Regions from separate parts of the Arthrobacter sp. G.S.26 genome, predicted to be linked through region 3. Evidence: predicted binding sites of a transcription regulator. Region 3 holds the regulator's gene; each other region holds the start of a gene.
The links. Region 3 encodes LexA, which represses DNA repair genes until DNA is damaged. Its sites were predicted from a motif close to TCGAACANNTGTTCGA; they were not measured.
Positions count from the first base shown of each region.

Region 1: a site for LexA is predicted at 2,757-2,772, ahead of ACRB8A_RS09700 (LexA family protein). Genes of this name have one in related genera too.
Region 2: a site for LexA is predicted at 3,565-3,580, ahead of ACRB8A_RS11915 (LexA family protein). Genes of this name have one in related genera too.

Region 1 is NZ_CP193752.1:2,132,941-2,143,361, reverse strand. Features, by position in the region: gene ACRB8A_RS09715 (Ig-like domain-containing protein) at 1-62, opposite strand, end outside; gene ACRB8A_RS09710 (hypothetical protein) at 690-923, opposite strand; gene ACRB8A_RS09705 (Y-family DNA polymerase) at 1,002-2,282, opposite strand; gene ACRB8A_RS09700 (LexA family protein) at 2,312-2,743, opposite strand; gene ACRB8A_RS09695 (hypothetical protein) at 3,028-3,261, shown strand; gene ACRB8A_RS09690 (hypothetical protein) at 3,724-4,446, shown strand; gene ACRB8A_RS09685 (hypothetical protein) at 5,163-5,504, shown strand; gene ACRB8A_RS09680 (DUF3090 domain-containing protein) at 5,577-6,113, shown strand; gene pcp (pyroglutamyl-peptidase I) at 6,172-6,813, opposite strand; gene arr (NAD(+)--rifampin ADP-ribosyltransferase) at 6,866-7,276, shown strand; gene ACRB8A_RS09665 (VOC family protein) at 7,328-7,768, shown strand; gene ACRB8A_RS09660 (type III polyketide synthase) at 7,875-9,071, shown strand; gene ACRB8A_RS09655 (class I SAM-dependent methyltransferase) at 9,085-9,771, shown strand; gene ACRB8A_RS09650 (FAD-dependent oxidoreductase) at 9,773-10,421, shown strand, end outside.
Region 2 is NZ_CP193752.1:2,605,637-2,616,057, reverse strand. Features, by position in the region: gene ACRB8A_RS11930 (DUF3039 domain-containing protein) at 1-18, shown strand, start outside; gene ACRB8A_RS11925 (DEAD/DEAH box helicase) at 18-1,793, shown strand; gene ACRB8A_RS11920 (Y-family DNA polymerase) at 1,824-3,116, opposite strand; gene ACRB8A_RS11915 (LexA family protein) at 3,109-3,531, opposite strand; gene ACRB8A_RS11910 (isochorismatase family protein) at 3,635-4,273, opposite strand; gene ACRB8A_RS11905 (nicotinate phosphoribosyltransferase) at 4,273-5,601, opposite strand; gene clpS (ATP-dependent Clp protease adapter ClpS) at 6,175-6,558, shown strand; gene ACRB8A_RS11895 (DUF2017 domain-containing protein) at 6,551-7,117, shown strand; gene murI (glutamate racemase) at 7,232-8,245, shown strand; gene ACRB8A_RS11885 (MBL fold metallo-hydrolase) at 8,242-9,039, shown strand; gene ACRB8A_RS11880 (hypothetical protein) at 9,127-9,753, shown strand; gene ACRB8A_RS11875 (helix-turn-helix domain-containing protein) at 9,753-9,983, shown strand; gene rph (ribonuclease PH) at 10,033-10,421, shown strand, end outside.
Region 3 is NZ_CP193752.1:1,520,541-1,530,961, forward strand. Features, by position in the region: gene miaB (tRNA (N6-isopentenyl adenosine(37)-C2)-methylthiotransferase MiaB) at 1-342, shown strand, start outside; gene miaA (tRNA (adenosine(37)-N6)-dimethylallyltransferase MiaA) at 346-1,248, shown strand; gene dapF (diaminopimelate epimerase) at 1,286-2,230, shown strand; gene ACRB8A_RS06945 (class I SAM-dependent methyltransferase) at 2,202-2,825, opposite strand; gene hflX (GTPase HflX) at 3,261-4,829, shown strand; gene ACRB8A_RS06955 (ATP-dependent DNA helicase) at 4,822-6,876, shown strand; gene lexA (transcriptional repressor LexA) at 6,986-7,720, opposite strand; gene ACRB8A_RS06965 (LysM peptidoglycan-binding domain-containing protein) at 8,044-8,469, shown strand; gene ACRB8A_RS06970 (histidinol-phosphate transaminase) at 8,612-9,730, shown strand; gene hisB (imidazoleglycerol-phosphate dehydratase HisB) at 9,791-10,417, shown strand; gene hisH (imidazole glycerol phosphate synthase subunit HisH) at 10,414-10,421, shown strand, end outside.

The DNA of each region.
Region 1 (10,421 bases), 610 kb from region 3:
TAGGTGCCGGCAGCCTGCGCCGGCGCCGCGAAGCCCGCACACGCGATGATCGCGGCGGCCATCAATGACAGGACTGGGGAGATCCGATACCGCAGGCTGCGGGCTGCTGCTGGGACCGTGGACTTGGATGAGTTCTCCATGGGGTACCGACTCTCTTTTTCCGATGACATAACGTCACGGAAAGCCCCAGCACCTCCGCAGGCCTGGTGTGGCCAACACCCACAGAATAGGCCCGCTCCAGGGAATGCGATAGGTGTCCGGCTGCGCGAAGTCCGGGACTGGTCTGATTCCCCCCCCTATATGGAGAAAATTCAGCAGGGCTCACCGTGGCTTCCATCTCAACCCCCGCTGAGGCCGGGGACAACGACCTCATGCGGCCAGGCGACCCGTCCTGCCAGGAATAATTCTGTCTTCGTTTCATCGTTGCTACCGGCCTTGGCAACGAAACTCTGACTCCTCGTTCGCGGCCCGCCACAGGAAGACCTCGGGGTCACAGACCAGCTGCGCACGGCGGCTGGGGCAGCGGCCCGGGACGCTGAGTAGCGGTGGTACCTAACGCACCGCAGTTCGCGAATTTCTCTGGTGCGTCCCCTGCCGGCCAAACCGTGGAAGTGGACCTTGGTGTCGACTGGCGCGCGGCCGAGCCCTGGACCGCCTGCCCATGCAGCACCGCCGCGGCCGTGGTGGGGTTAGGCGGCGTCATCGATGGAGGTCAGGATCCAGTGGTCGGTCATCGCTGGCTGGCGCAGCTGCATGGTCCGTAAGGGGGCGCCGCCGTGGAGTTGGACCTGGACTTGCCAGATGGTGACGTCAACAACGGCGGCGCCGGCGGGCACTCTTGTCTGGTTTTCCCACCAGGATTCGCGTTCGTACCGGCGCACAGGGTCCGCGGCGACGCCCCAGATGTGTCCGTCGTACCTCACCGCCAACGGGGTGCCGTCGAGGGTGAAGCGGACGTCGACAACGGGTGCTGTGCTGTGGGGTGTTCGGGGTGGGGGTGGTTAGCCGGCTTTGGCTAGGGGCAGTTCGTCCCAGTGGGTGGTGTATCGGGGGGAGAGCATGTCGCGTTTCATGGTCCAGTTCAGGCCTTGGCGGATCCCGCCGTGTCCGAGTCCGATGGATCCGCGGCCGTAGCGTTTGGTGACGTTTTCAAGGAGGGTGCCGATGTGGCGTTCCTCGTGCGGGTTCTCGAACAGGGAGAGAGGGGATTGGTTTCCGGAGGGGCGCAGGTCGGTGACCATGATCCCGGCTCTGGCGTAGCGGATGCCGTCGACAATTCTGGGCAGCAGCGCGTGGGCTGCCCTGGTGAGGAGGACCGGGTCCGCGGTCGGCATGGGCAGCGGTACACACACGGCGGGGTAGGAGGTGTCGTGGGGGTTGAAGTGGGAGGTCCCGGCGAACGCGGTGAGGACTTTGGCCTGTTGGTCGTGTTTGGCCAGCCGGGCTGCGGCTTGTTGTCCGTAGACGCTCATGACCTGCCGGACACCCGCTGCGGTGGTGATGGGTGTGGCGAACGAACGGGAGAAGATCAGTTGTTCCTTCCCGATACGTTCTTCTTCCATGGGGATACAGGGGCTGCCTTGGAGTTCCAGGACGGTGCGCATCATGACAACGGAGAACCGGTCCCTGATCATGACGGGGTTTGCGGCGGCGAGGTCGTGGATGGAGTGGATCCCCAGGGCGTTGAGGCGTCTGGTGAGTCTGGTGGCCACGCCCCAGATTTCGATGACGGGTAGGGATCGCATTAGCCGTTGCCGTTCCGCTGTGGGCACGGATTCCCAGTGGCAGACCCCGGCGAACCCCGGGTTGTTCTTCGCCCATTTGTTCGCCAGTTTCGCCAGGGTCTTCGTTGGTGCGATCCCGACACAGACCGGGACCCCGATATGGGCCCGGACGGCGTCTTTTATCTCCCGGCCCAGGGTGCGGAGGTGGGTGGGTTCGCCTTTGACGCCGAGGAAGGCTTCATCGATGCTGTAGACCTCGAGCCAGGCCGAGTACCGGCCCAGCAGCTCCATGACCCGTGAGCTGATGTCGCCGTAGAGCTCGTAGTTACTCGACAGTGCGATCAGCCCCCATTCCTTGGCGCGGGGGGCGATTTTGAACCACGGGTCACCCATGCCGATACCGAGGGCTTTGGCTTCGGGGGAGCGGGTGACTGCGCACCCGTCATTGTTCGAAAGCACGATCACGGGTTTGCCTTCCAGGGACGGATTGAACGCCCGTTCCGCGGAAGCGTAGAAGCAGTTCACATCCACATGGGCGATCTGCGGCATATGCCGCATCAACGCCGGCTTCGACACGGACCGGGCCCCTAGACGTGGTGAAGGCATCGGGTCGCGACACCCCAAATGGTCAGATCCGACAGGGCCGGGACTTCAATGTCGGGGTAGCGGGGGTTCTCAGACTGCAGGATCACTTTGCCGGCGGTCATCCGCAGCCGCTTGATCGTCAACTCCCCGTCCAGGACAGCGACAACAACGGACCCGTCCGTGGGCCGCAGGGCACGGTTGACGATGAGCTCATCCCCGTCGCTGATCCCCGCGCCCTCCATCGACTCCCCGGACACCCGCACCACATAGGTGCTGGTGACGTCCTTGATCAGGTGCGCATTCAAATCGATCCGCCCATCAAAATAGTCCTGCGCCGGCGACGGGAAACCCGCCGCGACCGGCACTGGAGAGAGTAACGCCGAAACCAACGACACGCCCGCGTCTATCACGCGGGGACCAACAACAACGCTCACAACACACCTTTATTCGAATATATGTTCGACTCTTTGAGTGTACGCCGGGACGCTGACATTCGGGGTGCCGACCGGGAGGGTTGAACCCACGGGGGACAGCTTTGAGCTGTTCGCAAGGGCTTCATCTGCCCGCCAATGGGCACTGCCGACCTATAGCAAGGTCCACGGCGCGGCAGGAACCCAGGAATCCCGATTCGACTGGCGACGTGGCGCGGACGTGCAGGCTTGGCGCCTGCAGGGCTGCTCTGCGACCCGTGCCCGCGTGGTTCTGCTAAGTTGGCCGGGTGAGGTTCTTTCCCTACCTGGTGGCCATCTTCCTGGCATTGGCCGTGGGGGTAGTGGCGTTTTTGGACGTGCCGCTTTGGTCGAAAGCCCTCGCCGTGGTCTGGATTGCATCCCCATGGGTTGTGAACGCGTTCCGGCTGAGACAAGGCAAGCGGATTGCTGCTGAGTTAGCTTCGCACTGTTCAAGCTCGGTGCAGGACCGGATTCTGCACGACTACCGTCAACGCAAATAGCACTCTGAATTAGCCCATGAGTCCCGTTGATGCCTGTACAAGCATCCCGGGCCCGGCAAAGGCTCAAGCCCTCCGGGCCTTTGTCGAAAACGGGGAAACGGAACCCAACTGACCGGCTGACCACATAGCGATCCCCGCATCTTCAGGATCCAGGTGGGTCAGAGAAAGAGTCCCGCACCAGCTGGTCGTTGGCCGGCACGCCCGTGGCGGATTTCCAGCCGGGGGAGTAGTGGGTGGAATGTAAAGCAGGTACTGATTACTGTGCCCGGTTTGCGATTGGGCCGCATAGCTTGGTGGGTATCGCGTCAGGCAAGCATTGGTACGGAGGGGGTTAAAACCTGCCCGGCCGCTCTTGTACGTGAGCAGCACGGCCGTACCAGTCCGGGACAGGAATCGACAGGATATGGCTCCGGGACATGCCCCGAAACTCGGGGCGGCCGGCGAACTGAAGGGGACCAGTCCATGCAAAGGCGCACGACATTCACAACCCTTATCCTGACCGCGCTCCTTGCCCTCGCGGGGTGTGGAACAGGCACCGGAACAGAGCCGGTAACCTCCGCTGCACCTGAACCATCCGCCAGCCCGGAACCCAGCCCTGCGAAGACCTACACGGATGCAGACCTCAGCTCCGTGATGGCCACCCTGAAGGACGCCCAGGGCCGCGACCTGACGGTGGTTCCCGCGGCGCAGATCGACCAGGGCATCATCAAAGCCAAAGAGCTCCTGAAAACAGCCGTGTTCTCCCCGCCGGAGTGCAAGGCCTTTTCCGATAGCAATGCCCAGGTCCCCGAAGGCAGCACCTACGCTGCCGGAACCACCGTGTCAGCGGAAGAAAAGACATCGATCGTGGTGACCGTCATTGCCCTCAAAAACGCCCAGGAAATGACCGATCAGCTGGAAGCTTCACAAAAAGCGGCCGCCGCGTGCAGCAACTTCACCATCGAACTTGGCGGACAGAAGATCACCACCGAAGTCCAGCAAATAGCCGCGAAAACCGCCGGAGACCAATCATTCGCCGCCCTGGGTAAGCAAACCCTTGCCACCGGGGAAGCCCAGACAACGCTGACCATGACAGGCATCAAAGGGACCCTGGCAGCCACGGCCGTGAAAGCCGGACCGGCAGTCACTCCGAACGACGCGCGGGAGCTGGCCCAACTCATCGACACCATCCTGGCCCACGGCTAACGAAACACCCTGCCACGAAGTCCACGGTATATGGCCCAGGGCACCGTCGCTGGACGCGGGTGATCATGGAAAAATGCGAGGATTCTTGTCTTACTTGACATAATGTAGATTATCGGCGTTTAGAACAATCGAGTAGAAGTGGCTATGAAAACTCCCGGCCCATCACGAATCCGACGACGCGTACTCGGCCGCCGCTAACGCCCATGTACTGTTCAAGTTGTTATCGACTCCTCAAAGTTCATTGGCAACGCACCGGCATGATTCATGTGACAAGTCGCCCAAGTGAACTACCAATACCGGATAGTCAGTTCTAGAGCGGCGCTGTCCACAATGAAGATAACGACTGCTTGTTTGTCTGTTTCCAGAGCCGCACGACGGACCTGCCCGGGGAGCCGCTCCGTGCCACGAATACCCGCGCAGGCCAGTTTGGGAATGTGGCGGAAGAGAGGCTGAGTGTAGGCTCGCACCATCAAGGTTTGTACCGACCAATCGGCTGGGGGGAAGCATTGGCCACCGACTCAGTTTCGTTGATTGCCGAGCAGAAACGTTCGGCACGTGCCTACGCCGGCCGCAGCCGCATCGGTGGACTGGCGCTCCTCGAGGAACCGGATGAAGTATGTGAGTTACGTGTGGAATCTTGGTTGCCTCGGCCGGCTGACGTTGTGATCGATTTCTGCCTCCAGCGTCAAAATTTCATTGCGATTATGCCTGGCGCCATGCAGGTCATTTGGTCGTCAACCGAGACGGGCGAACTGGGCGGCACCTACCATTTCCGTTGGTGGCTGAAGAACGTGGTCCCTGTGCAGTGGGTGGCGTTCATCGACTCCTACAGGCCAGGTTCTGAATTCAGCGACCAGCAGGTGCGGGGCTTCTTCCGGTACTTCCACCACACCCATACTGCGGTGGACGACGGCGCCGGGAGCCGCTATACCGACACCCTGCGTTTCGCCGGTCCGTTCGGGGCACGGGTGGACCGCACGTTGCTCGTGGGCCAGCTGCGCAGGACATTCGAAGCACGGCATCAGCGGATGAACCGGATGCTCCCGGTACTCCCCTAGCCATCGAACCGCCGACGCCCCGAAAACGCCGGGCGAAAGACGCCATGAACCCCATGTGCCTAAGATATTCACATGCCTACACGTGTTCACGAGTTTGCCTGGCCTGACCGGGTCGTCGTTGGCACCATCGGCCTCCCCGGGGCGCGCACGTTTTATCTGCAGGTGCGCGCCGGGACGCAGATCGTGACCATCGCCCTTGAAAAGCAGCAGTCAGCCCTGCTCGCCGAAAAGGTCGACGAAATCCTCGACCAACTCATCACCATCGACGGCAACCCGTTCAGCGTCCCCACGGGCACTCCCATCGAACTTGTCGACAACGATCAGCTCGAGCCCGTCCAGGAACAGTTCCGGACCGGCGCGATGAGCCTCGGGTGGGACCCCACGACGGCGCAGGTTGTCGTCGAGGCCTACCCGCTCACCGACGCCGATCCCGAGGATATCGACGACGCTGAGGAAACCGAAAAACTTCTGGTCCGGATGCCCGTAGGAACAGCCCGCGCGTTCGCCAAGCGCACGCGCGAAATCGTGGGTGCCGGCCGTCCGATGTGCCCGCTCTGCGGTTACCCCATGGACGCCGACGGGCATACCTGCACAGTTCCCGAAGGCTGACGCCGACGGCGCGCACCGGGAAGTCCTGCAATATAGGCAGCAGCCCGCAAAGCAAGGCTTAGTGGGTGGCGCCGGCTGACATTTCAACATCGGTTCGGGTGCGCAGGCTTGCGCGGATGACGGCGGCGATTCCGTTGGCTGCCGTTTCCACCGTCATCGACGGGGCGGCGCTGCCCGGCGGGACTTGTTCTGGAAGGTACGGAAGGTGGACAAAGCCGCCCCGGGCACCGGGCCTGTCCGCGAGGGCATGCATCAGGGCGTAAAAAATGTGGTTGCACACGTAAGTGCCTGCCGTCTGCGAGACCTCGCCGTCGATGCCCGCAAGGTCGAGATCCCGAAGCGCAGCCTTGATGGGAAGGGTGGAGAAGTATGCGGCCGGTCCGCCGGGGACAACTTCCTGATCAATGGGCCGCCCGCCCTTGTTATCCGGGATGCGGGCGTCATCGCAGTTGATGGCCACGCGTTCGAGGGACACCCGTCCCCTGCCGCCCGCCAGGCCTGCGCAGACCACCAGCTCCGGATCCAGTCGGGTAATGGCTTCCCGGAGGACCTCCGCCGATTCACCGAAGACGCAAGGCAGCTCCATCGCCTCCACCGCAAGGCCTTCGGCCCGAAGGATCGCCACTGCCCGGCGCGCAGCCAGCCAGGATGGATTTATTTTCTCGTGTCCGAACGGCTCGAAGCCGGTAATCAGGATCATGGGTTCCACCCTAACCAGCCTGCCTCTCCCCCGGCATGCCTAGACTGAAAGCGTGAGCCAACCCCTGGATGAAGGACCGTTCTTTCACGGTACAAAAGCCGATCTCCGCGACGGCGATTTCCTCAGGGCCGGATTCCGGTCCAACTATCGTCCGGAGGTGGTGATGAACCATATCTATTTCACCGCCCTGAAGGACGGTGCCGGACTCGCCGCGGAACTCGCACCTGGCGACGGGGCCCCGCGCGTCTACGCCGTGGAGCCCACCGGGGCGTTCGAAAACGACCCCAACGTGACCGACAAAAAATTCCCGGGGAATCCCACCCGGTCGTTCCGCAGTGCAGAGCCGCTGCGGGTCATCGGCGAGGTCACTGACTGGACCCGACTGACGCCCGCTGCGCTGCTGGCCTGGCAGGAGCGGCTGGCGGTACTGCGCTCGGACCAAAGTGCCAAAATCATCAATTGACCAGGATCCTGCCCTTTCCAGGGCCCGGCCCGGCTGGGTAGCGTGCTGTGCATGGCCATCAAACTTGAAAACGTCGGCATTGCCGTTCGCGACATCGAAGCAACCATCGCCTTCTTCACCGACCTCGGTCTCACAGTGGTGGGCCGGGACACCGTCAGCGGAGAATGGGCCGATACCGCCGTGGGCCTCGACGGCAACCATGCCAAAATTGCGATGCTCCAGACACCCGATGGCCACGGCACCCTGGAGCTCTTCGAATACATCCATCCGGACGCCATCGAAACGGAGCCCACCCTCCCCAACGAGATCGGCATGCACCGCGTCGCGTTCTCCGTCGACAACATCGACGCTGCCCTGGAGATCGCCGCGAAGCACGGCTGCCGGCCACTGCGTGGAGTTGCCACCTACGGGGACGTCTACAAACTCTCCTACGTCCGGGGCCCCAGCGGAATCATTGTGATGCTCGCCGAGGCATTGAACACAAAAAACTGACGGCGGCGCCGAAGCAGGGCTGCTCACCGGCTCCCCCATTAATAGATTGTGCAGGTCAACGGCCCAAAGCATTGTCTTCTTCCGGAGGCTCGCCAAGAATGAACCAATGACGGTCTATGTGCGGGCACTCGAAACAGCAGTTCCAAAAACCACCCTGGTCCAGTCCGAGGCGCGTGACGTGTTCGCTGCCCAACCCGGCTTGACCCGGCTCGGATCGCGGCTGGTCAGCACGTGTTTCGACTCGGCCGCCATCGACACCCGCTACACCGCCGTGGATGAACTGACCAAGGACTTCCGCGCGGACGATCCGCAGTTCTTCGACCCGGCCACCGGGCTCCTGCTGAATCCCAGCACCAAGGTGCGCAATGAAATCTTCGGCCGGGAAGCCACCAAGCTCTTTGTTGAAGCTGCCGCTGCAGCCGTCGGGGCCTGCACTGACCTCAGCCCGGGCGACGTCACGCACCTCATCACGGTGTCCTGCACCGGCTTCTTCAACCCCGGCCCGGACTACAAAATCGTCCGGGAACTGGGACTGAACCCCTCTGTGCAGCGTTACCACCTCGGCTTTATGGGCTGTTATGCAGCCTTTCCCGCCCTCCGCGCCGCGAAGCTGTTCTGCGAGGCGGACCCGGGCGCCGTGGTGCTGGTAGTTTGTGCAGAACTCTGCTCGTTGCACGTCCGGACCTCCAACGACCCCGACACCATCATGGGGTCGGCGCTGTTCGCGGACGGAGCCGCGGCCGCCGTCGTGACCTCCCAACCCGCCCCGGACGGGACGGCGCTGCTGCAGCTGGACCACTTCGAGACGGTCCTGACGCCGGTGGGCGAGGACTCCATGGCGTGGAACATCGGTGACCACGGCTTCGAGATGGTTTTGGGCAACTACGTCCCGCACATCATCGATGACCACATCGTGGGGGCGCTCGAGCCGCTCCTGGCCCGCGACCCGGACCTGGTGCCACTCCCCTACACCGCCATCCGGCACTGGGCCATCCATCCCGGCGGGCGGAGCATCCTGGACAAAGTCCAGTCCCGCCTGGGCCTGACGGACCAGCAGCTGGTGCCGGCCCGGGAAACCCTCCGCAACTACGGCAACATGAGCAGCGCCACCGTCCTGTTTGTCCTCAAGTACATTCTGGAACAGGAACCGGAGCCGGGCGATGAACGGATCTGCTCCATGGCTTTCGGGCCGGGCCTGACAGTGGAAACTGCCCTGTTCACCAAACTGCCGCGCACCTCCGCCGCGGCCGGCAGCGAAACCGTTTCCGGCCGAGCCTCGCTGCAGGAAGCGCCGGTGGCCTGACCCGGTGCGACTCCTGCTGAGCGAGCGGGCGGTGGACGCCGTGGAACTGATGGACCGCCCCGACTGCAACCCCGTGCTGCTCGAAAATACCTACCGCCAGTTCGGCCCGGTGAACCGGCTGTTTTCCGGCTGGCGGGGACTGTACCGCCGGGAACTGCGGCCGCTCCTCGCCACGGCGGTCCGGCCGGTCTCCCTGCTGGACATCGGCTGCGGCGGGGGCGACCTCGCCACCCTGCTTGCCCGGTGGGCCGCCCGGGACGGGCTGCGGCTTGACCTGACGGGCATCGATCCTGACCCCCGTGCTGCCGCGTTTGCGTTGCGGCGCCCTGCCCGGCCGGGTGTCCTGTTCCGCCAGGCCCACAGCCGGGACCTTGTGGCCGAGGGACGCAGGTACGACGTGGTGATTTCCAACCACGTCATCCATCACTTGCCGCCGGAACAGCTCAGCGAGCTGCTGTCCCATTCCGAACAGCTGGCCACACGATCGGTCCTGCACAACGACCTGCGCCGCAGCCCCACGGCGTTTGCCCTTTTCAGCGCCGCAGCCCTGCCGTTCCGGAACTCCTTTATCCGCGCGGACGGGCTCACCTCCATCCGGCGCAGCTATACCCCGGCCGAGTTGCGGGCTGCCGCTCCCCAGGGGTGGCAGGTGGAACTGAACCAGGCGTTCCACCAGGTGCTCACCTTCCGGCACGGCTGATATGGAAACGGATGTGGTCATAGTGGGCGGCGGTCCGGTGGGGCTTTACCTGGCTGCCCTGCTGCTCCAGGCCGGCGTCCGCGTCCGGGTCCTGGAGCAGCGGCCATCCCCCAACGGGCACTCCCGTGCCATCGGCATCCACCCTCCGGCGCTGGCGGCGCTTGAGGACGTCGGGCTTGCCTCCGCCCTGGTCCACGCCGGCGTCCCCATCCGCCGAGGCCTGGCCATCAGCGGCGGCAGGACGGTAGGTGCCATGGAATTCAGCAGCGTTTCGCGCCGTTATCCCTTTGTCCTGGCGCTCCCCCAGCACCGGACGGAGCAGCTCCTGGCAGAACGCGTCCGGACCCTGGACCCGGACGCGCTGGTGCGGGGTGCACGGGTCACGGGCGTAGCGGACGACGGCGGACAGGTTGCCGTCAGCGTTGGGCCCGGCCTGGGTGCCGCGGACCCGGCCCGCGGCTACGCGGCACAGGTGGTCATCGCCGCGGACGGGGCCCGGTCCGGCCTGCGGCAGCAGCTGGGTGTACCCGTCGCCCGGAAAACGTATCCGGACCATTACCTGATGGGTGATTTCGCCGATGCCGGCACCCATGGAGAAACGGCCGTCCTGTTCCTGGAACGGCACGGCATAGTGGAATCCTTTCCGCTGC
Region 2 (10,421 bases), 1.1 Mb from region 3:
AAGGGCAACAACAAATAGTGACGGAAACCCTCTTTGGTGGCCCCACCCTGCCTCCGGCATACCCGGAACGCGCAGCCTGGGGAACCGCCCCGAAACTCCGTGCCTGGCAGCAGGAGGCCCTGGATCTGTACATGCAGGCGGCCCCCCGCGACTTCCTGGCCGTCGCAACGCCCGGCGCCGGTAAGACCACCTTCGCGCTGCGGGTTGCCTCAACGCTGATCGAGGCCGGCACCGTCAACCGCGTCACCATTGTGGCGCCCACCGACCACCTCAAGCGGCAGTGGGCCGACGCCGCCGCCAAGGTGGGCATTGCGATCGACCCCAACTTCAAGAACTCCGACGGCCAGCACGGCCGCGGCTTCGTTGGGGTGGCCGTCACGTACGCCCAGGTGGCCAGCAAACCGCTGCTGCACCGGGCCAAGACGGAGGCCGCCCGCACCCTGGTGATCCTCGATGAGATCCACCACGGCGGCGAAGCCCTGTCCTGGGGCGACGGCCTGCGCGAGGCGTTTGATCCTGCCATCCGGCGGCTGTCCCTGACAGGTACGCCGTTCCGGTCGGACACCTCACCCATCCCGTTTGTGGAATACGCCCAGGACCGCGACGGCATCCGCCGGTCGAAGGCGGATTACACATACGGTTACGGCAGTGCCCTGCGCGACCATGTGGTCCGCCCCGTGATGTTTATGGCCTATTCGGGCCAGATGCGCTGGCGCACCAGCGCCGGCGAGGAAATGGCCGCCTCCCTCGGCGAGGCCGCCGTCACGAAGGACATCACCTCCCAGGCCTGGCGTACGGCGCTTAACCCCACGGGGGAGTGGATCCCGGCCGTCCTGGCCGGCGCGGACAAGCGGCTCAGCGAGGTGCGCCGCACCGTGCCCGACGCCGGCGGCCTGGTTATCGCCACCGACCACGAGGATGCCCGCGCGTACGCCGGCCAACTGAAGCGGATCACCGGCGAATCGCCCACCGTTATCCTCTCGGATGACGCCAAGGCTTCGGACAAGATCGACGAGTTCACCGCCAGCGAGAAACGCTGGATGGTGGCGGTCCGCATGGTGTCCGAAGGTGTTGACGTCCCGCGGCTGTCCGTGGGCGTCTACGCCACGTCCACCTCCACCCCGCTGTTCTTCGCCCAGGCCGTGGGACGTTTTGTGCGTGCCCGCAAACGCGGCGAAACGGCGTCGGTGTTCCTGCCGTCGGTGCCGCAATTGATGGCGCTGGCCAACTCCATGGAAGCCGAACGAGACCATGCCCTGGACCGTCCCGAAAAAGAGGACGCCGACGGCCTGTTCAACCCCGAAGACTCACTCATGGCGGACGCCAACCGCGAGGACAAGGCATCCGACAGCCTCACCAAAGGCAAGTTCGAGGCACTGGATTCGCAGGCGTCCTTTGACCGGGTCCTGTTCGACGGCGGCGAGTTCGGTACCGGCGGCGAAGTGGGTTCGGACGATGAACTGGACTTCCTGGGCATTCCAGGCCTGCTGGACGCGGAACAGGTGGGGACCCTCCTGCGCCAGCGCCAGCACGAGCAGCTGAACCGGAAGAGCAGGTCTGCGCCCGTGCAGGCGGCCGCCCCGGCCATGCCGGACCACCGGATGCTGATGGACCTGCGGAATGAGCTGGCCAAAAACGTCTCGGCCTGGTCGGCCCGGACCGGCACCCCGCACGGTGTGGTGCACACCAAGCTGCGGACGGTGTGCGGTGGCCCTCCCGTGGCCCAGGCCAACGAGGAGCAGCTCCAGTCGCGGCTGCGGAAGCTCCAGGACTGGTTTATCGGCCGCACGTAGGCGCGTGGCGGACCGCCAGGGGTCGAGGCGTTATTTGGCTTTGACCACCGGCAGGTCATCCCAGTGCGTGGTGTACCGCGGCGTCAGCCTGTCCCGCTTGGTGGCCCACTTCGATCCGGACCTGAGGCCGCCGTGGCCCAGCCCGATGCTGGCCCGGCCGAACCGTTCCGCAACACCATCCAGGATGGGGCCCAGGGTCCGGTCCGGCGTGTCCAGGAAGTCCATCAGGGTGTCCTGGCTGCCTGCCGGACTCAGGTCCCTGACGGTGACGCCCACCCGCATATAGGGGGTGCCTTCGCGGATGTCCGGCAGCAGGCGCTGCGCCGCCCTGATGATCTCCAGGGGATCGGCGGTGGGGGAGGGGAACGCCACGTCCACGGAGTGGGCCACGACGGGTCCGCCGTTAAAGGACGAGGTCCGGGCGAAAGCGTTGAGGTTCCCGGTGACCAGCTTTTTCCGGGCAAGGCGGGCTGCTGCGCCCTGGGCGTAGACACTCAGGGCCTGCCCCACCTCCCTGACACTGCTGGCGGGAGTCACAAACGACCGGGAAAACAGGATCTGGCTGTGGCCCCGGGTTTCGTCCAGGGTGATGCAGGGGGTTCCCTGCAGTTCCAGGACCGTCCGCATCAGGACCACCGAGAAACGCTTGCGGATCACCAGGGGATCGGCATTGCGCAGGTCCCAGGCCGTGATAATCCCGACCGCGGCGAGCCGGGTGCTGTTGCGCCCGCCCACACCCCAGATCTTCTGCGCCGGAAGCTTGCGCAGCAGCCGCTCCTGGTCCGCGGGGCTGATGCTGTCCCAGTGGCAGACGCCCTGGAAGTGCGGGTTGTTCTTGGCCCATTGGTTGGCAAGTTTGGCGAGGGTTTTGGTGGGGGCCAGCCCCACGCAGACGGGCAGTCCCACGTGGCGGCGCACGCCGCGGCGGATGTTCCGGCCGGCGACGTGCTGGTCGGCGGTGCTTCCGGGCAAGGTCAGGAAGGCCTCGTCGATGCTGTAGATCTCGGTGGCCAGCGAGTGCCTGGCCAGGTACTCCATCACCCGTGCGCTGAGGTCCCCGTACAGTTCGTAGTTGCTGGACAGGCCCACCAAGCCCCAGGCCTTGGCCTGCGCCGAGATCTGGAACCAGGGTGCGCCCATGGCGATGCCCAGGTCCTTGGCCTCGGCGCTTCGGGTGATCACACAGCCGTCATTGTTGGACAGGATCACCACGGGCCGGTTTTCCAGCGATGGGTCGAAGGCGCGCTCCGCGGAAACGTAGAAGTTGTTCACGTCCACCAGGGCGAAGCACTTTGCTGCGCGGTCGGGGCCGGCTTCAGACACGGTGCAGGCACCGGGTGGCGACGCCCCACACGGCCAGGTCGACGCCGGCCGTCACCGTGATGGGGGCCAGGCCGGGATCGTCAGCGGTGAGCGTGAGCTCGTCCCCGGCAAGGTGGAGCCTGCGGATGATCAGCTCGCCATCCACAACGGCAACCACCACGGAGCCGCTGCGGGCCGTGAGGGAGCGGTCCACGATCAGTTCGTCCCCGTCGAAAATGCCGGAGGCCCGCATCCCGTCGCCCGCCACCCTGAGGATGAACGTGCTGGTGATGTCGTTGATCAGGTGCTTATTGAGGTCGATGCGGCCGGAAAAATAGTCCTGAGCCGGAGAGGCAAAGCCCACCGGCAGGAATGACTCTCCGGTCCCGGCTGCTCCTTGTCCGGCGCTGTCCGCCGGCTCCGTTGGGTAGGCCATGGTGTCCCTCCATTCCGATTCCCCCCAGTCTAATCGAACATGTGTTCGAGCCAGGCCGACGCGGGGGCGGTCCGGAGGTGAGCCTCAGGTACAGGCCGTGGGACTAGGCGATCTCGACGCCGCCCAGTTCCATCTCCGCCACGGCCTCGTCGAGGTCTTCGGCGATCCCGGCTGTCAGGGAACGGATCACGGTGACGCCGTAGCCTGCCTGGACCGCATCGAGGGCGGTGGCGCGCACGCAGTAGTCGGTCGCCAGCCCCACCACCACCACGTCCTCCACGTCGTTGCTTTGGAGCCATTCATCCAGGCCGATGGCGTCCCCGTCCGGTGCTGACTGCGGCGAATCGTTGGCCCCGGGCATTGACCCGGGCTGGCGCTCGCCGGTGGGGACAGCGTCCTCGGGGGCTAGTAGGCCTTCGAAGCCGGAGTAGGCGGCCGTGAACTGGCCCTTGCGGAAGAAGGCCTCGATGTACTCGGTGTCCAGGTCCTCGTGCAGCTCCGCCCCGCGGGTTCCCGCCACGCAGTGCGGCGGCCAGCTGTCCTTGAAGTCGGGGGCAGCGGAGAAGTGGTTGCCCGGATCGATATGCCAGTCCTGGGTGGCCACCACATGGTCGAATTGGCCGTGGTGGGCGTCGACGTATTCGCTGATGGCAACGGCCAGGTCCGCCCCGCCGGTGACGGGCAGTGCACCGCCTTCGCAGAAATCGTTCTGGACATCAACAATGATCAGGGCGCGGGACATCAGCTCTCCTCGTAAACGGTGGGGATGGCGGCGTCGCCGCGCTGGAGCCGGTGGACCACCGAGGGCAGTTCGGCCATGGAATCCGCGTGCCGTTGCCGCGCGCGCTGCACTCCCTCATAACCGGTCCAGCCGGGGAGCAGTTCGCCGTTTTTCATGAACTGCTGCAGGAGCTGGCGGTCGTTGCCGTCGTCCTCGGGCCGGTGCCCCACCCCGACCATCTCGGCGGTGGCAGTGCCGCGTTCGTTCAGCTTGCGCAGGGCATATTTACGGCCGCCTACGCTGGCCTTATTTTTGGCTGCCTTGGCGACGGAGACGAAGTTCCCGGCGTCGTCAGTGCGGCTGACGAGCTTGTAGACCATGCTCGCCGTCGGCGCGCCGGAGCCCGTCACCAAAGACGTGCCCACGCCGTAGGAATCCACCGGAGCGGATTGCAGGGCAGCGATGGCAAACTCATCGAGGTCGGAGGTGACCACAATTTTGGTGTTCACGTTCCCCAAATCGTCCAGCAGGCGGCGGACCCATTGCGCCTGGGCCACAAGGTCACCCGAGTCCAGCCGTACCGCGCCCAGTTTGGGCCCTGCCAGGTCCACGGCCGTGCGGACGGCGGTTTCGACGTCGTACGTGTCCACCAGCAGCGACGTGCCGGCGCCAAGGGACGCGATCTGGGCGTCGAAGGCGTCGCGCTCATTGTCGTGCAGGAGCGTAAAGGAATGCGCTGCGGTGCCCACGGTCTTGATGCCGTAGCGCACGCCGGCTTCCAGGTTGGAGGTGCTGTCGAAGCCGGCAATGACAGCGGCCCGGGCAGCAGCGGACGCGGCTTCCTCGTGGGTGCGCCGTGACCCCATTTCGATGCATGGCCGTCCGCCGGCCGCGCCCACCATACGGGAGGCCGCCGAGGCGATGGCACTGTCGTGGTTCAGGACCGACAGGACGTAGGTTTCCAGCATGCAGGCCTCGGCGAACGTGGCCTCAACAATGAGGATGGGGGAGTTGGGGAAGTACGCCTCGCCCTCGGCGTAACCCCAGATGTCGCCGGTGAACCGGTAGTCGGCCAGGTAGTCCAGCGTCTGCTGGTTCACCACCTTGGTGGCAGCCAGGAACTCCAGCTCGGCCGCGCCGAACCGGAAGTTGGCGATGCCTTCCAGCAGCCGTCCCGTGCCCGCAACCACGCCGTAGCGGCGGCCATCCGGCAGGCGCCGCGCGAAGGCTTCAAACACCGATTTGCGGTGGGCTGCGCCGGAATGCAGGGCAGCCTGCAACATGGTCAGCTCGTAGTGGTCTGTGTAAAAGGACGTGCGGGGATGGTCCCAGCCGGCAGAGGTGCTCACGAAAATCACTCTAGTCCCCACCGGCTCCCACGTCTCGCTGCGCTTCGCCGCGGGTCCCTCGCCGGCGTGGCCCCACCCACCGGCTCCCACGTCTCGCTGCGCTTCGCCGCGGGTCCCTCGCCGGCGTGGCCCCACCCACCGGCTCCCACGTCTCGCTGCGCTTCGCCGCGGGTCCCTCGCCGGCGTGGCCCCACCCACCGGCTCCCACGTCTCGCTGCGCTTCGCCGCGGGTCCCTCGCCGGCGTGGCCCCACCCACCGGCTCCCACGTCTCGCTGCGCTTCGCCGCGGGTCCCTCGCCGGCGTGGCCCCACCCACCGGCTCCCACGTCTCGCTGCGCTTCGCCGCGGGTCCCTCGCCGGCGTGGCCCCACCCACCGGCTCCCACGTCTCGCTGCGCTTCGCCGCGGGTCCCTCGCCGGCGTGGCCCCACCCACCGGCTCCCACGTCTCGCTGCGCTTCGCCGCGGGTCCCTCGCCGGCGTGGCCCCACCCACCGGCTCCCACGTCTCGCTGCGGGACCCTCGCCGTTGTGGGCCTATCCGGCGGAGGACCATCCTCCCCATAGAATGGACGGATGACTGTAAGCGTTGCGCCCCGCCCTGACATCCAGGAGGGCACCCGGACCGGAACAGAGGAGGCCACAGGCTCCCTGACGGCCCCGGATATCCCCTGGAACCTGGTGATCTGGAACGATCCCGTGAACCTGATGAGCTATGTCAGCTACGTTTTCCAGAGCTACTTCGGGTACTCGGGGACCAAAGCCAACAAGCTCATGATGGAGGTCCACAAAAAGGGCCGCTCCATCGTCGCGTCGGGCAGCAAGGAACAAGTGGAACGGCACGCAGTGGCCATGCACGGCTTCGGGCTGTGGGCCACGGTGGAGAAGGCCAGCGGCGGTCCGGGCGGAAAGTCCGGCAAGTCCGGCGGCTCGGGCCAGGGTAAGGGGAAACGTGGCTAAGGCATTCAAATACGGCCTCAAGGGCATCACCGGTTACCTCGAACCTGCCGAACGCGAGCTCCTGCGCAGCCTGATCGATGACGTCATCTCCATGCTTGAACCCGAGGAGCGGGCAGGGCAGGATCCGCTGGCGGCCCTGATCGGCCTCGACATGGACGTTGCCGCGCCCTCCGACCGGGCGGTCCTGCGGTTGCTGCCGGACGTTATGAAGAATGACGACGACGCGTCCCTGGAGTTCCGCCAGCTCACCGAGCGTTCACTCCGGGAAACCAAGATCGGCGCCCTCCGGGCTGCCGCCCTGGACCTGGACAAGGACGAACTGGTCCTCACCGGCGACGGCCCCCGGCACTGGTCCATGGCCTTGAACGACGTCCGCCTGGTCCTGGCCGAGCGGCTGGACATCCGCGACGAGGAGGACGCCGGGCATGTGCACCTGATGCAGGACTGGTCCCAGGCCGAGGACGTGGAAAGCTACCTGGCGCTGGTGTACAACTTCGCCACCTGGCTGCAGGAATCCCTGGTCCAGGCCATGCTGGCGTCCATGGAGACCCGCAGGTGAGCGCGGCGGCCCCGCTGTCCTGTGACCTGCCAGACATGAGTTCCAGGGCACAACATGATGGCTGAGGCTGCCGGGAAGACCTATCCTCGAATAATCATGACAACAGCCCCGAGCATGGAGCCGCCAGCGGATGCTGACCCGGTGTCCGCAGCCAGCGACCTGCCAGCCGCCGCGCTGGAATCCCGCCCCATCGGTGTGTTTGATTCCGGCGTGGGCGGGCTGACCGTTGCCCGCTCCATCATCGACCAGCTGCCCAATGAAGCCATCCTTTACGTGGGGGACACCGCCCACGGACCTTACGGCCCGCTGCCCATCGCCGAAGTCCGCGCCAACGCGCTGGGGGTGATGGACGAACTGGTGGATTCCGGTGTGAAGCTGCTGACCATTGCCTGCAACTCGGCGTCGGCCGCCGTCCTCCGGGACGCGAGGGAACGCTACACCGCCAAGTACGGCATCCCGGTGATCGAAGTCATCCAGCCCGCCGTCCGCCGGGCGGTTGCCGCCACGCGCACCGGCCGGGTGGGGGTGATCGGCACTTCCGCCACAGTGGGCTCCCGCGCTTATGAGGACACCTTTGCGGCCGCCCCGGACCTGGAGATCACCTCCGTGGCCTGCCCCGAGTTCGTCAGCTACGTGGAAGCAGGCATCACCACGGGACCGGCCCTGCTGGCCATCGCGGAGGAATACCTGGCTCCGCTGAAGGCAGCCAATGTGGACACCGTGGTCCTGGGCTGCACCCATTACCCGCTGCTGACCGGCGTCATTTCCTTTGTGATGGGGGCCGACGTGACCCTGGTGTCAAGTGCTGAGGAAACCGCCAAGGACGTGTACCGGGCCCTGGCCACCCGCAACCTGCAGCGCACCGACGCCACGCCGCCCGAACACCACTTTGTTGCCACGGGCGACGCCGGTCAGTTCGAGTCGCTGGCCCGGCGTTTCCTGGGGCCTGAGGTGCTGTCCGTCCGGCACGTGGACCACGTGGCGGCCCAGTACCCCACGGGCAGCCTGGCCCGGATCACCCCTGAGATGATCGCCGCGGCCCAGAGCGCCCGGAACCGTCCGCGGATTTCCAACTTCGTGGGGGGCCGCCTGGCGGGGACCGCCCGTGACGGGAGGCCTGGCCTGTGAAGCTCACCATTGTCGGGTGCACCGGCTCGTTTCCCGGCCCCGGCTCGCCGGCGTCCTGTTACCTGCTGACCGCCACGGACGGTGACCGGACCTGGAAGGTGGTGATGGACCTGGGCAGCGGCGCCCTGGGCGCCATCCAGCGGTACACCGACCTGGAGGACATTGACGCGATCTTCCTTACGCACCTCCACCCGGACCACTGCATGGACCTGTGCGGGCTGCACGTCGCGGTGCGCTGGAAGCCCGGCGGCTGGGACGGCGGCAGGATCCCGGTCTGGGGTCCCGCAGCCACCGCCGACCGGATGGCCACCGCCTACGGGCTGGACCTGGACCCCGGGATGCACGAGGAATTCGACTTCACCAACTGGGCCGAGCGCAAGCCGGTGACTGTTGGCCCTTTCACCGTGACCCCATACGCCGTGAACCATCCCGTGGAGGAGGCCTACGCCCTGCGCGTGGAAGTGGTGGAGCCGGACAAGTCCGGCAACCCGGTCACCCGTGTCCTCACCTACTCAGGGGACACCGATTCCTGCCCGGGCCTTGAAGAAGCTGCCAGGGATGCCGACCTTTTCCTTTGCGAAGCGGCCTTCGAGGAAGGGCGCGACGACGGCATCAAGGACGTCCATTTGACCGGCAAGCGGGCAGGGGAGGCAGGAGCCGCGGCCGGCGCGCGCCGGCTCCTGCTCACGCACATTCCGGTCTGGACCTCACCCACCACGGTGATGGCCGAGGCCAGGCCCGTGTTCGGCGGCGACGTGGCGGTGGCCGTGGCCGGGGTGCATTACACCGTCTAAAGCCCGGAAGGGTGCTGGCGCAGCGGAGTCGGATCTTGTATGTTATCGATATTCGTTATTAACGATCATCGATAATCCGGGGGATTCATGAATATGGCAACGCAGCGCAGGTCGGCTGGACAAAAGCAGTTTGTATCACGCGTGGACGCCTTCGCCATCATGGCGGGTGCGGCGCTGGCCGCCGTGGCCAGCACAGTCTGGACCGTGTCCGGCGTCGTTGCCACCTTGACCGGGCCGGTGACCCTCACCCTGCCCCTGAACGACGCTTCCCAGCAGCCCGGGGGACTAATGCTGGACGCTACCGCCCGGTTCAGCGCCATCGAAGCCACCATTCCCGTGCTGCCCTCCGCGGAGGCGGCCCAGTTGGCCTGGGCAGGAGTCTTGAACCAGCTCAGTTTCCTCGCCGTTGCGGCGCTGCTCTTCCTGCTCGCCTTCCGGCTGCAGCGCCGGAGCCTGTTCACCCCGTCGTCGTCCTGGATCATCATCGGCTGCGGCCTGGTCCTTGCCGGAGCCGGCTCCGTGGCGCAGGTCCTGGACGGCCTCGCCCGCACCGGCGCAGCCCGGTTGATTGGGGCGCCGGGCCGGCCCGGCGATGTGCTGTTTGCCGGCGACTTCAATGCCGCGCCACTGATAGCGGGAACCGTGCTGGTGCTGGTTGCCGGCGCCTTCCAGTTTGGGCGCCGCCTGCAGAAAGACACCGAGGGGCTCATCTGATGCCGGCTGAGGACTACTCGGCCATCCACTGCAGGCTCGATGAGCTGCTGGCAGAACGCGGCATGAGCCTGACGGAGCTGAGCCGGCTGGTGGGCGTCAGCCTGGTGAACCTGTCCGTCCTGAAGAACGACAGGGCCAAAGCCATCCGGTTCTCCACCCTCACTGCGCTGTGCGGGGTCCTCAATTGCACTGTGGGGGACCTGCTGACCCACGAGCCCGGCCAGGGCTGACCGGGCTCCGGTGGCACGGCCTCCGGGCTTCAATGGATAAGCTGAAGGCATGACTTCTGAAGCAACCGCAGTGCCCGTAGTGCGCGCCGATGGCCGCACCCCCGACCAGCTCCGTCCCATCAGCATTACCCGGGGCTGGTCCAACCAGGCCGAAGGCTCGGCACTGATCGAGTTCGGCAACACCAGGGTCCTGTGCACCGCTTCGCTGACCGCAGGCGTTCCGCGCTGGCTCAAGGGTGAAGGCCGCGGCTGGGTCACCGCCGAGTACGCCATGCTGCCCCGCGCCACCAACACCCGCTCCGACCGGGAATCCGTCAAGGGCAAGATCGGCGGCCGGACCCACGAGATCTCCCGCCTGATCGGCCGCTCGCTGCGCTCCATCATCGACACCAAGGCATTGGGCGAAAACACCATCGTGCTGGACTGTGACGTCCTGCA
Region 3 (10,421 bases):
CGGGTGGAAGTGCTGGTCACCGCACAGTCAGGACGCAAGTCCGAAGAGACGCACCGGCTCTCCGGCCGTGCCCAGGACCAGAGGCTGGTGCACTTCTCGGTTCCGGCAGGGGCCCCGGCCCCGCGTCCGGGTGACCTGGTCACCGTCACCATCACCGAGGCAGCAGCCTTCCACCTCGTCGCCGATCCTGCTCCGGAGGACTACAGCCTCAGGCGCTCACGCGCCGGGGACGCCTGGGACCGGTCCCTGGCGGACTCCTGCGGCGCTCCCGCACCAGGGGCTGCAAAGGGTGGTTCCGGCGTGTCCCTTGGCATGCCTGCCCTGCCGCTGCGCACCCGCTGACCGGTGGCAGCCCCGGCCGTCATCGCCGTCGTCGGACCCACCGGCTCCGGTAAGTCAGACCTCGCTGTTGACCTCGCCCTCGCACTGGATGGCGAGGTCATCAACGCTGATGCCATGCAGTTTTACCGGGGCATGGACATCGGCACCGCAAAAATCACCATCGCCGAACGCCGGGGTGTGCCGCACCACCTGCTGGACATCATGGACGTCACCCAGGAAGCGAGCGTTGCGGACTTCCAGGAGCAGGCCCGGGCAACTGTGGCAGCCATCCATGCCCGCGGCAAACGGGCCATCCTGGCCGGCGGCTCGGGACTGTACGTCCGGGCGGCCCTCGACGTCCTGGAGTTCCCCGGCACCAGCCCCGAACTTCGCGGGCAGCTGGAAGCGGACCTTGCAGCCCAGGGAACGGCGTCGCTGCGCGAACGCCTTCGCGCCGTGGACCCGGTGTCGGCGGAGCGGCTCACGGATGACCGCCGCATCATCCGTGCACTGGAAGTCCAGCAGCTCACAGGCCGCCCGTTCAGCGCCTTTATGCCCCGCCGGGAGTACTTCCAGCCGGCCGTGCAGATCGGCCTGGCAGTGGACCGGGAGGTGCTCCGCGTCCGGCTCGCTGACCGGGTGCACGGCATGGTTGCCAACGGCCTGACCGCCGAGGTCCGGCGGCTCGATGCTGAGGGCCTGCGGCGCGGCAGGACAGCTGCCAGGGCCCTCGGGTACTCCCAGTTCCTCAACGTCCTGGAAGGAGTGGCAACAGAGGCCCAGGCGGCAGAGGAAACCATCGTGGCCACCCGCCAGTTCGCCCGCCGCCAGCTCACCTGGTTCCGTGCCGACCCGCGCGTGGACTGGCTGGACTGGAAGGACCCGGAGCTCGCGGCGAAGGCAGTTGCGCTCAGCCGGCATGCCTGATTCGGGTGCCGGCACCGTGGCCGGTAACCTAGGACCCATGGACGCAGCCACCGCACACACCGCCACCCCGGCCCTGCCCGACCTTGCCGGCCTCCGGTTCGCCAAAGGACACGGCACCGGCAACGACTTCGTCCTGGTGGCCGATCCTGAGGGAACCTCCGTTATCGGCGCAGACCACGTTGCTGCGCTGTGCGACAGGCACCGCGGCATCGGTGCGGACGGCCTCATCCGCGCTGTCCCTTCCCGATTCCTGCCCGAAGGCCGCGACCTGCTGGCCTCCAGCCCCGACGCCGAATGGTTCATGGACTACCGGAACGGGGACGGCTCACTGTCCGAAATGTGCGGCAACGGCGTGCGTGTCTTTGTCCACTTCCTGCGCGCCGAAGGCCTGATCGACCTGCCCGACGGCGGCGCCCTCACCATCGGCACGCGCGGCGGCGTCAAGACCGTGGTCCGGACGGGCGACGGCTACGCGGTGGACATGGGCCCCTGGGAGTTCATCTTCCCCGGCGATGCCACCGCCAAGGCCATGGACTCGCTGGTCACCGCCGACGGCCTCGAAGTGCCGCGGCCTGCCCTGTCCATCAGCATGGGCAACCCGCACACCGTAGTTGCCCTGGCCGAACTTTCTGAACTCAGCGCCACCCGGCTGTACACAGCGCCCACCGTGGAGCCCGTGCCGCCCCACGGCACCAACGTCGAATTTGTGGTCCCCGCCGACCCGCTGGTGCACAACGGCGTCGGGTCGGTCACCATGCGGGTGCACGAGCGCGGCGTGGGGGAGACCCAGTCCTGCGGCACCGGGGCCTGCGCTGCGGCTGTGGCCATCCGTCACTGGGCTGGGGCCGAAGCCCCGGACACGTGGCAGGTCAACGTCCCCGGCGGTGCGGTGGGCGTGAAGTTCTTCGCCGGGCCCGGCGGCCACGAACACGTGGAGCTCAGCGGCCCCGCCGTTATTGTGGCGACAGGGACGCTTTCCTGACCTTCAGGATCCGGAACGTCTTGGCCGTGGATTCGCGGGTCACGCTGAACGTGGCGTCCAGCTCCGAGGCAAGCCACCGCTGAAGTGAATCCGAGCCGAGGTTCTTCTGGACCACCAACCAGGCGGTGCCGCCCGGGGCCAGCCGGGGCAGCCAGAGCCGAAGCAGGGAATGCAGCTCGTCCTTGCCGATCCGGATGGGCGGATTGGACCAGATGGTGTCGAAGCGCACCCCCGGATCCACCGCATCCGGAAGGGCTGCTGCCACATTGGCCAGCCCCAGGGCCGCCGCGTTTTCGTTGGTCAGCGTGATGCACCGTTCATTGACGTCCACGGCGTGGACTGTGGCTTCGGGTGCCAGCAGCGCCATGGTCAGGGCGATCGGGCCCCACCCGCAGCCAATGTCCAGCAGGTTTCCCTGCGGGGAGGGCGCCGGGACTTCGGCCAGGAGGACAGCGGTTCCCTTATCGATGCCGTCAGGGCTGAAGATGCCTGCGGAGGTGTGGAGGTGCCGGGTTTCGCCGGCGAGATCCACGGTGAGCGGCTTGCGGGTAAAAGGGCCGGCGGGTGATGCGCTGAAATAATGTGCTGACTCCATAACGAGCCAGAATAGTTCCCCTTGGAGCGTAATGGGAAACCGCGTACTTTGGCGCTCTGCTAGTGTTGGGAGCATGTTCCTGATCTTCGAGTAGCACGCGCCGGGCCCCGCCCGCCCCGTGCCCCGTCCCACAGCGACGCAGGTTAGCCAACCTTCCGCTCGTGCACCGGACCAGCCGCGATCGGCGCTGTTCCGGCCGCCGGACAATCCTCGAAGCATCAGCCTGGCTGGCGCTCCTGCCTTTTCCGGCCCTATTTCTTCCCTGCACCGGGAGCAAAAGCATGATGTCCCGTGCAGGCACGCCAACCGCAGCCCAGGGGGCTGCGCGAAAAACAGGAGGCATGGATGACTGCAGGCCGTCACCCCAGCTCAGAGACTTCACCACAGCACAGCGATCGGCACTATTCTGGAAATGCCGAATCTTCAAAGGAGACCATGACCGACCAGCCCAACCCCGGATCCGATCCCGCCGCCTCGGACCTCAGCCCCGCCGACATCCAGGCTGTGATCGACCGGATCCTCTCCAAGGACGTGCCGGCCGGCAGCAACGGGAAGTCGGACGACGGCGGGAAGGCAGTCTTTGGCAAAGCCCAGGCGATCTCCCACCAGGAGCAGGAGCATTCCAGCTACGACGGCGACCAGCAGGACCTGGAGGAACGCCGGGCGCTGCGCCGCACCGCAGGGCTGTCCACGGAACTCGAGGACGTCACCGAAGTCGAGTACCGCCAGCTTCGGCTTGAGCGGGTGGTCCTTGCCGGGCTGTGGTCCGAAGGGACCCTCGCCGATGCCGAGAACTCGCTGCGCGAGCTGGCTGCCCTTGCCGAAACGGCCGGCTCCGAGGTCCTCGACGGCCTGGTCCAGCGCCGCGCCAAACCGGACCCCGGAACGTTCCTGGGCTCGGGCAAGGCCCTGGAGCTCAAGGACATTGTGATGTCCACGGGCGCGGACACTGTGGTGGTGGACGCGGAGCTGGCACCATCCCAGCGCCGTAGCCTGGAGGACATCGTCAAGGTCAAGGTGATCGACCGTACCGGCCTGATCCTGGACATCTTCGCCCAGCACGCCAAGAGCCGCGAAGGCAAGGCCCAGGTTGAACTGGCCCAGCTCGAATACCTGCTCCCGCGCCTGCGCGGCTGGGGCGATTCGATGTCCCGCCAGGCAGGCGGCCAGGTGGGTGGAGCCGCCGCAGGTATGGGTTCACGTGGTCCCGGTGAGACAAAGATCGAGCTGGACCGCCGGCGCATCCGGACCCGGATGGCAAAGCTGCGGCGCGAAATAGCCGCGATGAAGCCCGCCCGGGAAACCAAACGGGCCAACCGCCGTCGTAACGAAGTACCATCCGTTGCCATTGCCGGCTATACCAACGCCGGGAAATCCTCGCTGCTCAACCGCCTGACGGATGCCGGAGTCCTGGTGGAGAACGCCTTGTTCGCCACGCTGGACCCCACCATCCGCAAGGCGGAGACCGCGGACGGCCTGGGCTACACCCTTGCCGACACCGTGGGCTTTGTCCGGTCACTGCCCACCCAGCTGGTGGAGGCCTTCCGGTCCACCCTGGAGGAGGTAGCGGACTCGGACCTGATCCTGCATGTGGTGGACGTCTCGCACCCCGATCCCGAGGGGCAGATCGCTGCCGTCCGCAAGGTCTTCACCGAGGTGGACGCGCGCAAGGTCCCCGAGATCATCGTGCTGAACAAGGCCGACGCCGCGGATCCCTTTGTGGTGGAGCGGCTCAAGCAGCGCGAACCCCGCCACGTGGTGGTTTCAGCGCGCACCGGTGAAGGCATCGACGCGCTGCTGCAGGCCATCAGCGACGGTATCCCGCGGCCCGGCGTCAAGCTGGAGCTGCTGATCCCGTACGACCGCGGGGACCTGATCAGCAAACTGCACGAATCGGATGCCGAGATCATCAGCGTTGACCACGTTGAGAACGGTACCCGGGCCGTGGTGATGGTCCGGGAAGGCCTTGCGGCCGAGCTCGAACCATTCGCCAGCAATGACTGATACCGGGCGGAGCGCCACGGGCACACCCGGCGAGGAGTTCGCCATTGAACTCCTCGACCGGGCGGTGTCCGGCATGGGCGGGCAGAGCCGCAGCGGCCAGCACGAGATGACCCGCCAAGTGGCCCGCGCCCTCGAAACCGGCAACCATCTGCTGGTCCAGGCCGGTACCGGTACGGGCAAATCGCTGGCCTACCTGATCCCGCTGATCGCCCATGCCATCGAAAGCAACAAACCGGCGCTGGTGTCCACAGCGACGCTGGCACTGCAGACCCAGATTGTGGGCCGCGACCTGCCCCGCCTGCTCAAAGCGATCACCCCCGCCCTTGAGCGGCCCGTCAAAGTGGCCCTGGTCAAAGGCCGGTCCAACTATGCCTGCCTGCACAAGCTCGAAGGCGGCTTCCCGTCCGAGGAACCCGCCGAGGGCCAGCTGTTCTCCCTGGCCGAAGACACCAGCGTGCCGCACTTTGCCGCGTCGATGGGTGGTCCCTCATCCCAGCTGGGCCGCGAAGTGGTCCGGCTGCGTGAATGGGCGGAGAAGACCACCACGGGAGACCGCGACGAGCTGCTTCCCGGCGTGACCGACAAAGCGTGGCGGCAGGTGTCCGTGACCTCCATGGAGTGCCTGGGGGCACAGAAGTGCCCCATGGCCGCCGAGTGCTTCAGCGAGCTGGCCCGCCAGGATGCCGCCGAGGCGGACCTGGTGGTGACCAACCACGCCATGCTGGCCGTCAGTGCGTTCGAGGGCCTTGCCGTGCTGCCCGAGTATGACGTGGTGGTGGTGGACGAGGCCCACGAACTCCAGGACCGGGTGACGGGCGCGGTATCCGGCCAGCTGTCCGTTGCCATGATCCACGCCGCCGCCTCCGGAGCCCGGAAGCACACGGCCATCACCGTGGATGCGCTCAACGCCGCCGCCGGGAACCTGGAGTTGGCGCTGGACGGTGTCCCCAACGGCCTGCTGCCCAACGGGCTCAATGACGAACAACTCGACTGTGTGGACCAGCTCCGTGAAGCGTGCCGGGCGGCGCTGTCCGATTCCAAGGCCGACGGAAGCGCTGCGGCCGACGGCGGGCGGCAGCTGGCGCGGTCCCGGCTGATGCTCATCCTGGAACTGTGTGAGCGGCTCCTGACAGCCCGCGACAACCGCGAAGTGGTGTGGTTCTCCCGCGCCAGCACCTTCGATCCCGGCCAGGGCTATTCGCCGCCAGACGAGACCGCCCCGGTCCTGGTGAACATTGCCCCGTTGTCAGTGGCGGGCCGCCTGCGTGAAGGCCTGTTTGCCGGCCACACCGTGGTCCTTACCTCCGCCACCCTTGCCATTGGCTCGGCGTTTGAACCCGCAGCCGGTGGGCTGGGCCTGGTGGGGGAAGGTGCCCCCACCTGGACGGGCATCGACGTCGGCTCGCCCTTCGACTACCCGCGGCAAGGCATCCTGTACGTGGCAGGGCACCTGCCCAAGCCCGGGCGCGGGGTCTCCCCGGAATCGCTGGCTGAACTCGAAACCCTCATTACGGCCTCCGGCGGGGGAGCCTTGTGCCTGTTTTCGTCCCGCCGCGCGGCAGAGGAAGCGGCGGAGGCGCTGCGGCCCAAACTGGAACAGACAGTCCTGTGCCAGGGCGATTCCACCATGACCGCGTTGGTGAAACAGTTTGCTGACGAGCCCGACACCTGCCTCTTCGGCACCATGTCGCTGTGGCAGGGCGTGGACGTGCCGGGCGGTTCATGCCGGCTGGTGGTGATTGACCGGATCCCGTTCCCGCGCCCGGACGATCCGCTGATGACCGCCCGCTCCCGCGCCGTGGCGCAGGCCGGCGGGAACGGCTTTATGTCCGTCTCGGCCACCCACGCGGCCATCCGGCTCGCCCAGGGCGCCGGCCGGCTGATCAGGTCCACCGGGGACAAAGGCGTGGTGGCAGTCCTGGACTCCCGCCTGGCCACCGAACGTTATGCGGGCTTCCTGCGCGGGGCGCTGCCCCCGTTCTGGGCCACAACGGATCCCAAGACTGCTGTGGCCGCCCTGGAGCGGCTGGCCCGGGAAAACGCCTAGCTGCAGACCCTGGCCGGACGCGGAGACAAGTACGGCCGGTGGGCAGGCAGCGACGCTGCCAGCCCACCGGCCGTACCGGCAGTTCGGGGGAACAGGAGTTTGGCGACAGTCAGAGGGACCGCAGCACCGAGACCACTTTGCCCATGATGGTGGCGTGGTCACCAAGAATGGGCTCGTACTGGGTGTTTTGCGGGAGCAGCCAGGTGTGGCCGTCACGCTGGCGGAACGTCTTGACCGTTGCCTCGTCATCGAGGAGGGCGGCGACGATGTCGCCGTTCACGGCGTCCGCCTGGCGGCGCACCACCACCCAGTCACCATCGCAAATGGCGGCGTCCACCATGGAATCGCCGGCCACCTTGAGCATAAAAAGTTCGCCCTGGCCCACCAGCTGGCGGGGGAGGGGCATCACGTCCTCCACCACCTGGTCCGCCAGGATGGGGCCGCCGGCGGCAATACGGCCCACCAGTGGCACCATGGCCGTATCCAGCGCGGTGGGCAGGACCGTGACGGTTGCGCCGCCCGCAGAGGCGCCGTTGGCCGGGCGTGACTCCGCTTTGGCTGCGCCGCCGTCCAGCGTGAGGGGCATCAGGACTTCCATGGCGCGGGGCCGCTTGGGATCGCGGCGAAGGTAGCCGAGCTTTTCCAGCTGCGAGAGCTGGTGCGTCACGCTGGAGAGGCTGGCGAGCCCTACGGTGTCGCCGATTTCACGCATGGACGGCGGGTAGCCGTTGTCATTGACGGACCGCTGGATGGTCTCGAGGATTTTCTTCTGCCGGGGGGTCAGGCCCTTGGCGGTCCTCTTCGGTTGCGGGGTTGCCCTGCTTCCGGCGGCTGCTGCTGCCATATTCGCCAATGCCTTTCGGTTGCCACCGGGCTGTCCGTGCCCCCGGGCCGGTTGGTCCCGTCCTCATTGTCAGACCCTGGTGATCAACTTCAGAGGTGGTTGTTCGTTGGTTCAAAGCTAGGCCAGCCACAAGGCTTTTTCAAACATTTGTTCTAGCGAGTCTCGACATTGTTCGTTGATAGATGCTAAAACTGAAGAAGCAAAGTTCGAATATGTGTTCTATTCCTTGCTTGCCCCGTTCGAAGAAGATACCGGATACGCCGGGGCGTGGCTGCTGGGAAGGACAACCGGGCAGCACAGTACGGTCCAGGAGGGCTCAGTTCATGTCAGCTACATCACTCACCCAGGTTTCACTTCCCGTGGTGGCACACCCCGCAGCTTCCATCCACCAGGTTCCGCGTGCAGGGGTTTCCCGCTCCAAGGCTTCAAAGGCCCTGCCGCCGCTCCGCCTCACCCGGCGCGGCCGGATTGTCCTGGTGGGCATCCCGCTGATGCTGCTGGCAGCGGTCCTGCTCTCCCTGGCCGGCTTCTTCACCTCGCCGGCCAAAGCGTCCGACTCCGTTGCGGATCTCGCCCCCACACCCTCGGTGTCGGTGACAGTCCAGCCGGGCGACTCACTGTGGGCCATTGCCGGCTATGTGGCTCCGGACCGGGACGCGCGGGACGTCATTGCGGACATCGTGCAGCTCAACAACCTCACCGGCGGAGCAGTCCTCCCCGGCCAGCAGCTCTTCGTCCCTACGTACTAGCCTGTTCGAACGCGTGTGCGGGCTGTTCGTCCCCACGTTCGGACCAGCACCAACGCCTGGAAACAAGGACACCCCACCCGCAGGATGGCAGTCCCGGACCGTCACATTTTCCGGGGCCGGGCAGGGCCACTAAACTGTTCAGGTGAATGACCAGCTAGAGCGTTTGAACCGGCTTCCCCTCCGCAGCAACCTCCGTGGGCTGACCCCCTACGGGGCCCCCCAGCTGGATGTTCCCATCCTGCTCAACGTCAACGAGAACACCCATGGCGTCCCGGCGGACGTCCGTGCCGCCATCAGCGCAGCAGTCACCGAGGCCGCTGCCGGGCTCAACCGCTACCCGGACCGCGAATTCACCGATCTGCGGAAGGCCCTGGCGGAATACCTGGGGCACGGCCTGGACGAGGCCAACCTCTGGGCCGCCAATGGCTCCAACGAGGTCCTCCAGCAGATCCTGCAGGCGTTTGGCGGCCCCGGCCGGACCGCCCTGGGGTTTCCTCCCACGTATTCCATGTACCCGCTCCTGGCCAGTGGCACGGATACCGAATACATCGCAGGGGTACGCGCCGAAGGGTACGGCCTCAGTGCCGAATCGGCTGCCCGCCAGGTGCGCGAGCTGCAGCCCAACATCGTTTTCCTCTGCTCACCGAACAACCCCACGGGAACCGGGCTGGGCCTGGACGTGGTTGAGGCTGTCTACGAAGCCGGCGCCGACAGCCAGACCATCGTCATCGTCGACGAGGCGTATCACGAGTTTGCCCACGAGGGCACACCCAGCGCCCTCACCCTCCTGCCCGGCCGGGAACGCCTGATCGTCACCCGCACCATGAGCAAGGCCTTCGCCCTGGCCGGCGCCCGGCTCGGCTACATGGCGGCGGCCCCGGAAGTCACCGACGCCCTCCGCCTGGTCAGGCTGCCGTACCACCTGTCAGCCATCACGCAAGCCTCTGCCCTTGCCGCACTTGAGCACCGCGAGGCCCTGATGGCGGACGTGCAGGACATCATGGTCCAGCGCGACCGCATCGTGGCCGGGCTGGAGCTGCTGGGCCTCAAGCCCGCGGCGTCCGACTCGAACTACGTGTTTTTCGGCGGCCTCACGGACCCGCACCAGGTCTGGCAGGAACTCCTGGACGCCGGCGTGCTGATCAGGGACGTCGGGATCCCCGGACACCTGCGCGTCACTGCAGGCACGGAGAAGGAGACAACGGCGTTCCTGTCCGCCCTGGAAAGCATCCTTGCCGGGACGCCCGGGCTTCGCGCCTAGACTTGACCAACGGGGCGCACGCCGTCCCACCACCCCACTTCCCTCAAAGGACCCTTGACCATGAGTTCCACCGGATCGAACGCAGCCGAGTCCCGGACCGCACGCATGGAGCGTGCCACCAGTGAATCGTCAGTGCTCGTGGAGATCAACCTTGACGGCACCGGTGTATCGGACATCGACACCTCGGTGCCGTTCTACGACCACATGCTCACAGCCCTGTGCAAGCACTCGCTGATCGACATGACCGTCAAGGCCACCGGTGACACCCACATCGACGTCCACCACACCGTCGAAGACGTCGCCATCACCTTCGGGGAAGTCCTCCGCACCGCCCTGGGCACCAAGGCCGGGATCCGGCGCTTCGGCGAAGCCACCGTCCCGCTGGACGAGGCCCTTGCCCACGCCGTTGTTGATGTCTCGGGCCGGCCCTACCTGGTGCACGGCGGCGAGCCCGCAGGCCAGGAGTACCACCTGATCGGCGGGCACTTCACCGGGTCCCTGACCCGCCACGTTTTCGAAGCCATCACCTTGCACGCCGGCATCTGCCTGCACATGAACGTCATGGCCGGCCGCGATCCGCACCACATCGTGGAGGCACAGTTCAAGGCGTTCGCCCGGGCCCTGCGCACGGCCGTGGAACCCGACCCGCGCGTTGAAGGCATCCCGTCCACCAAGGGCGCCCTGTGACGGG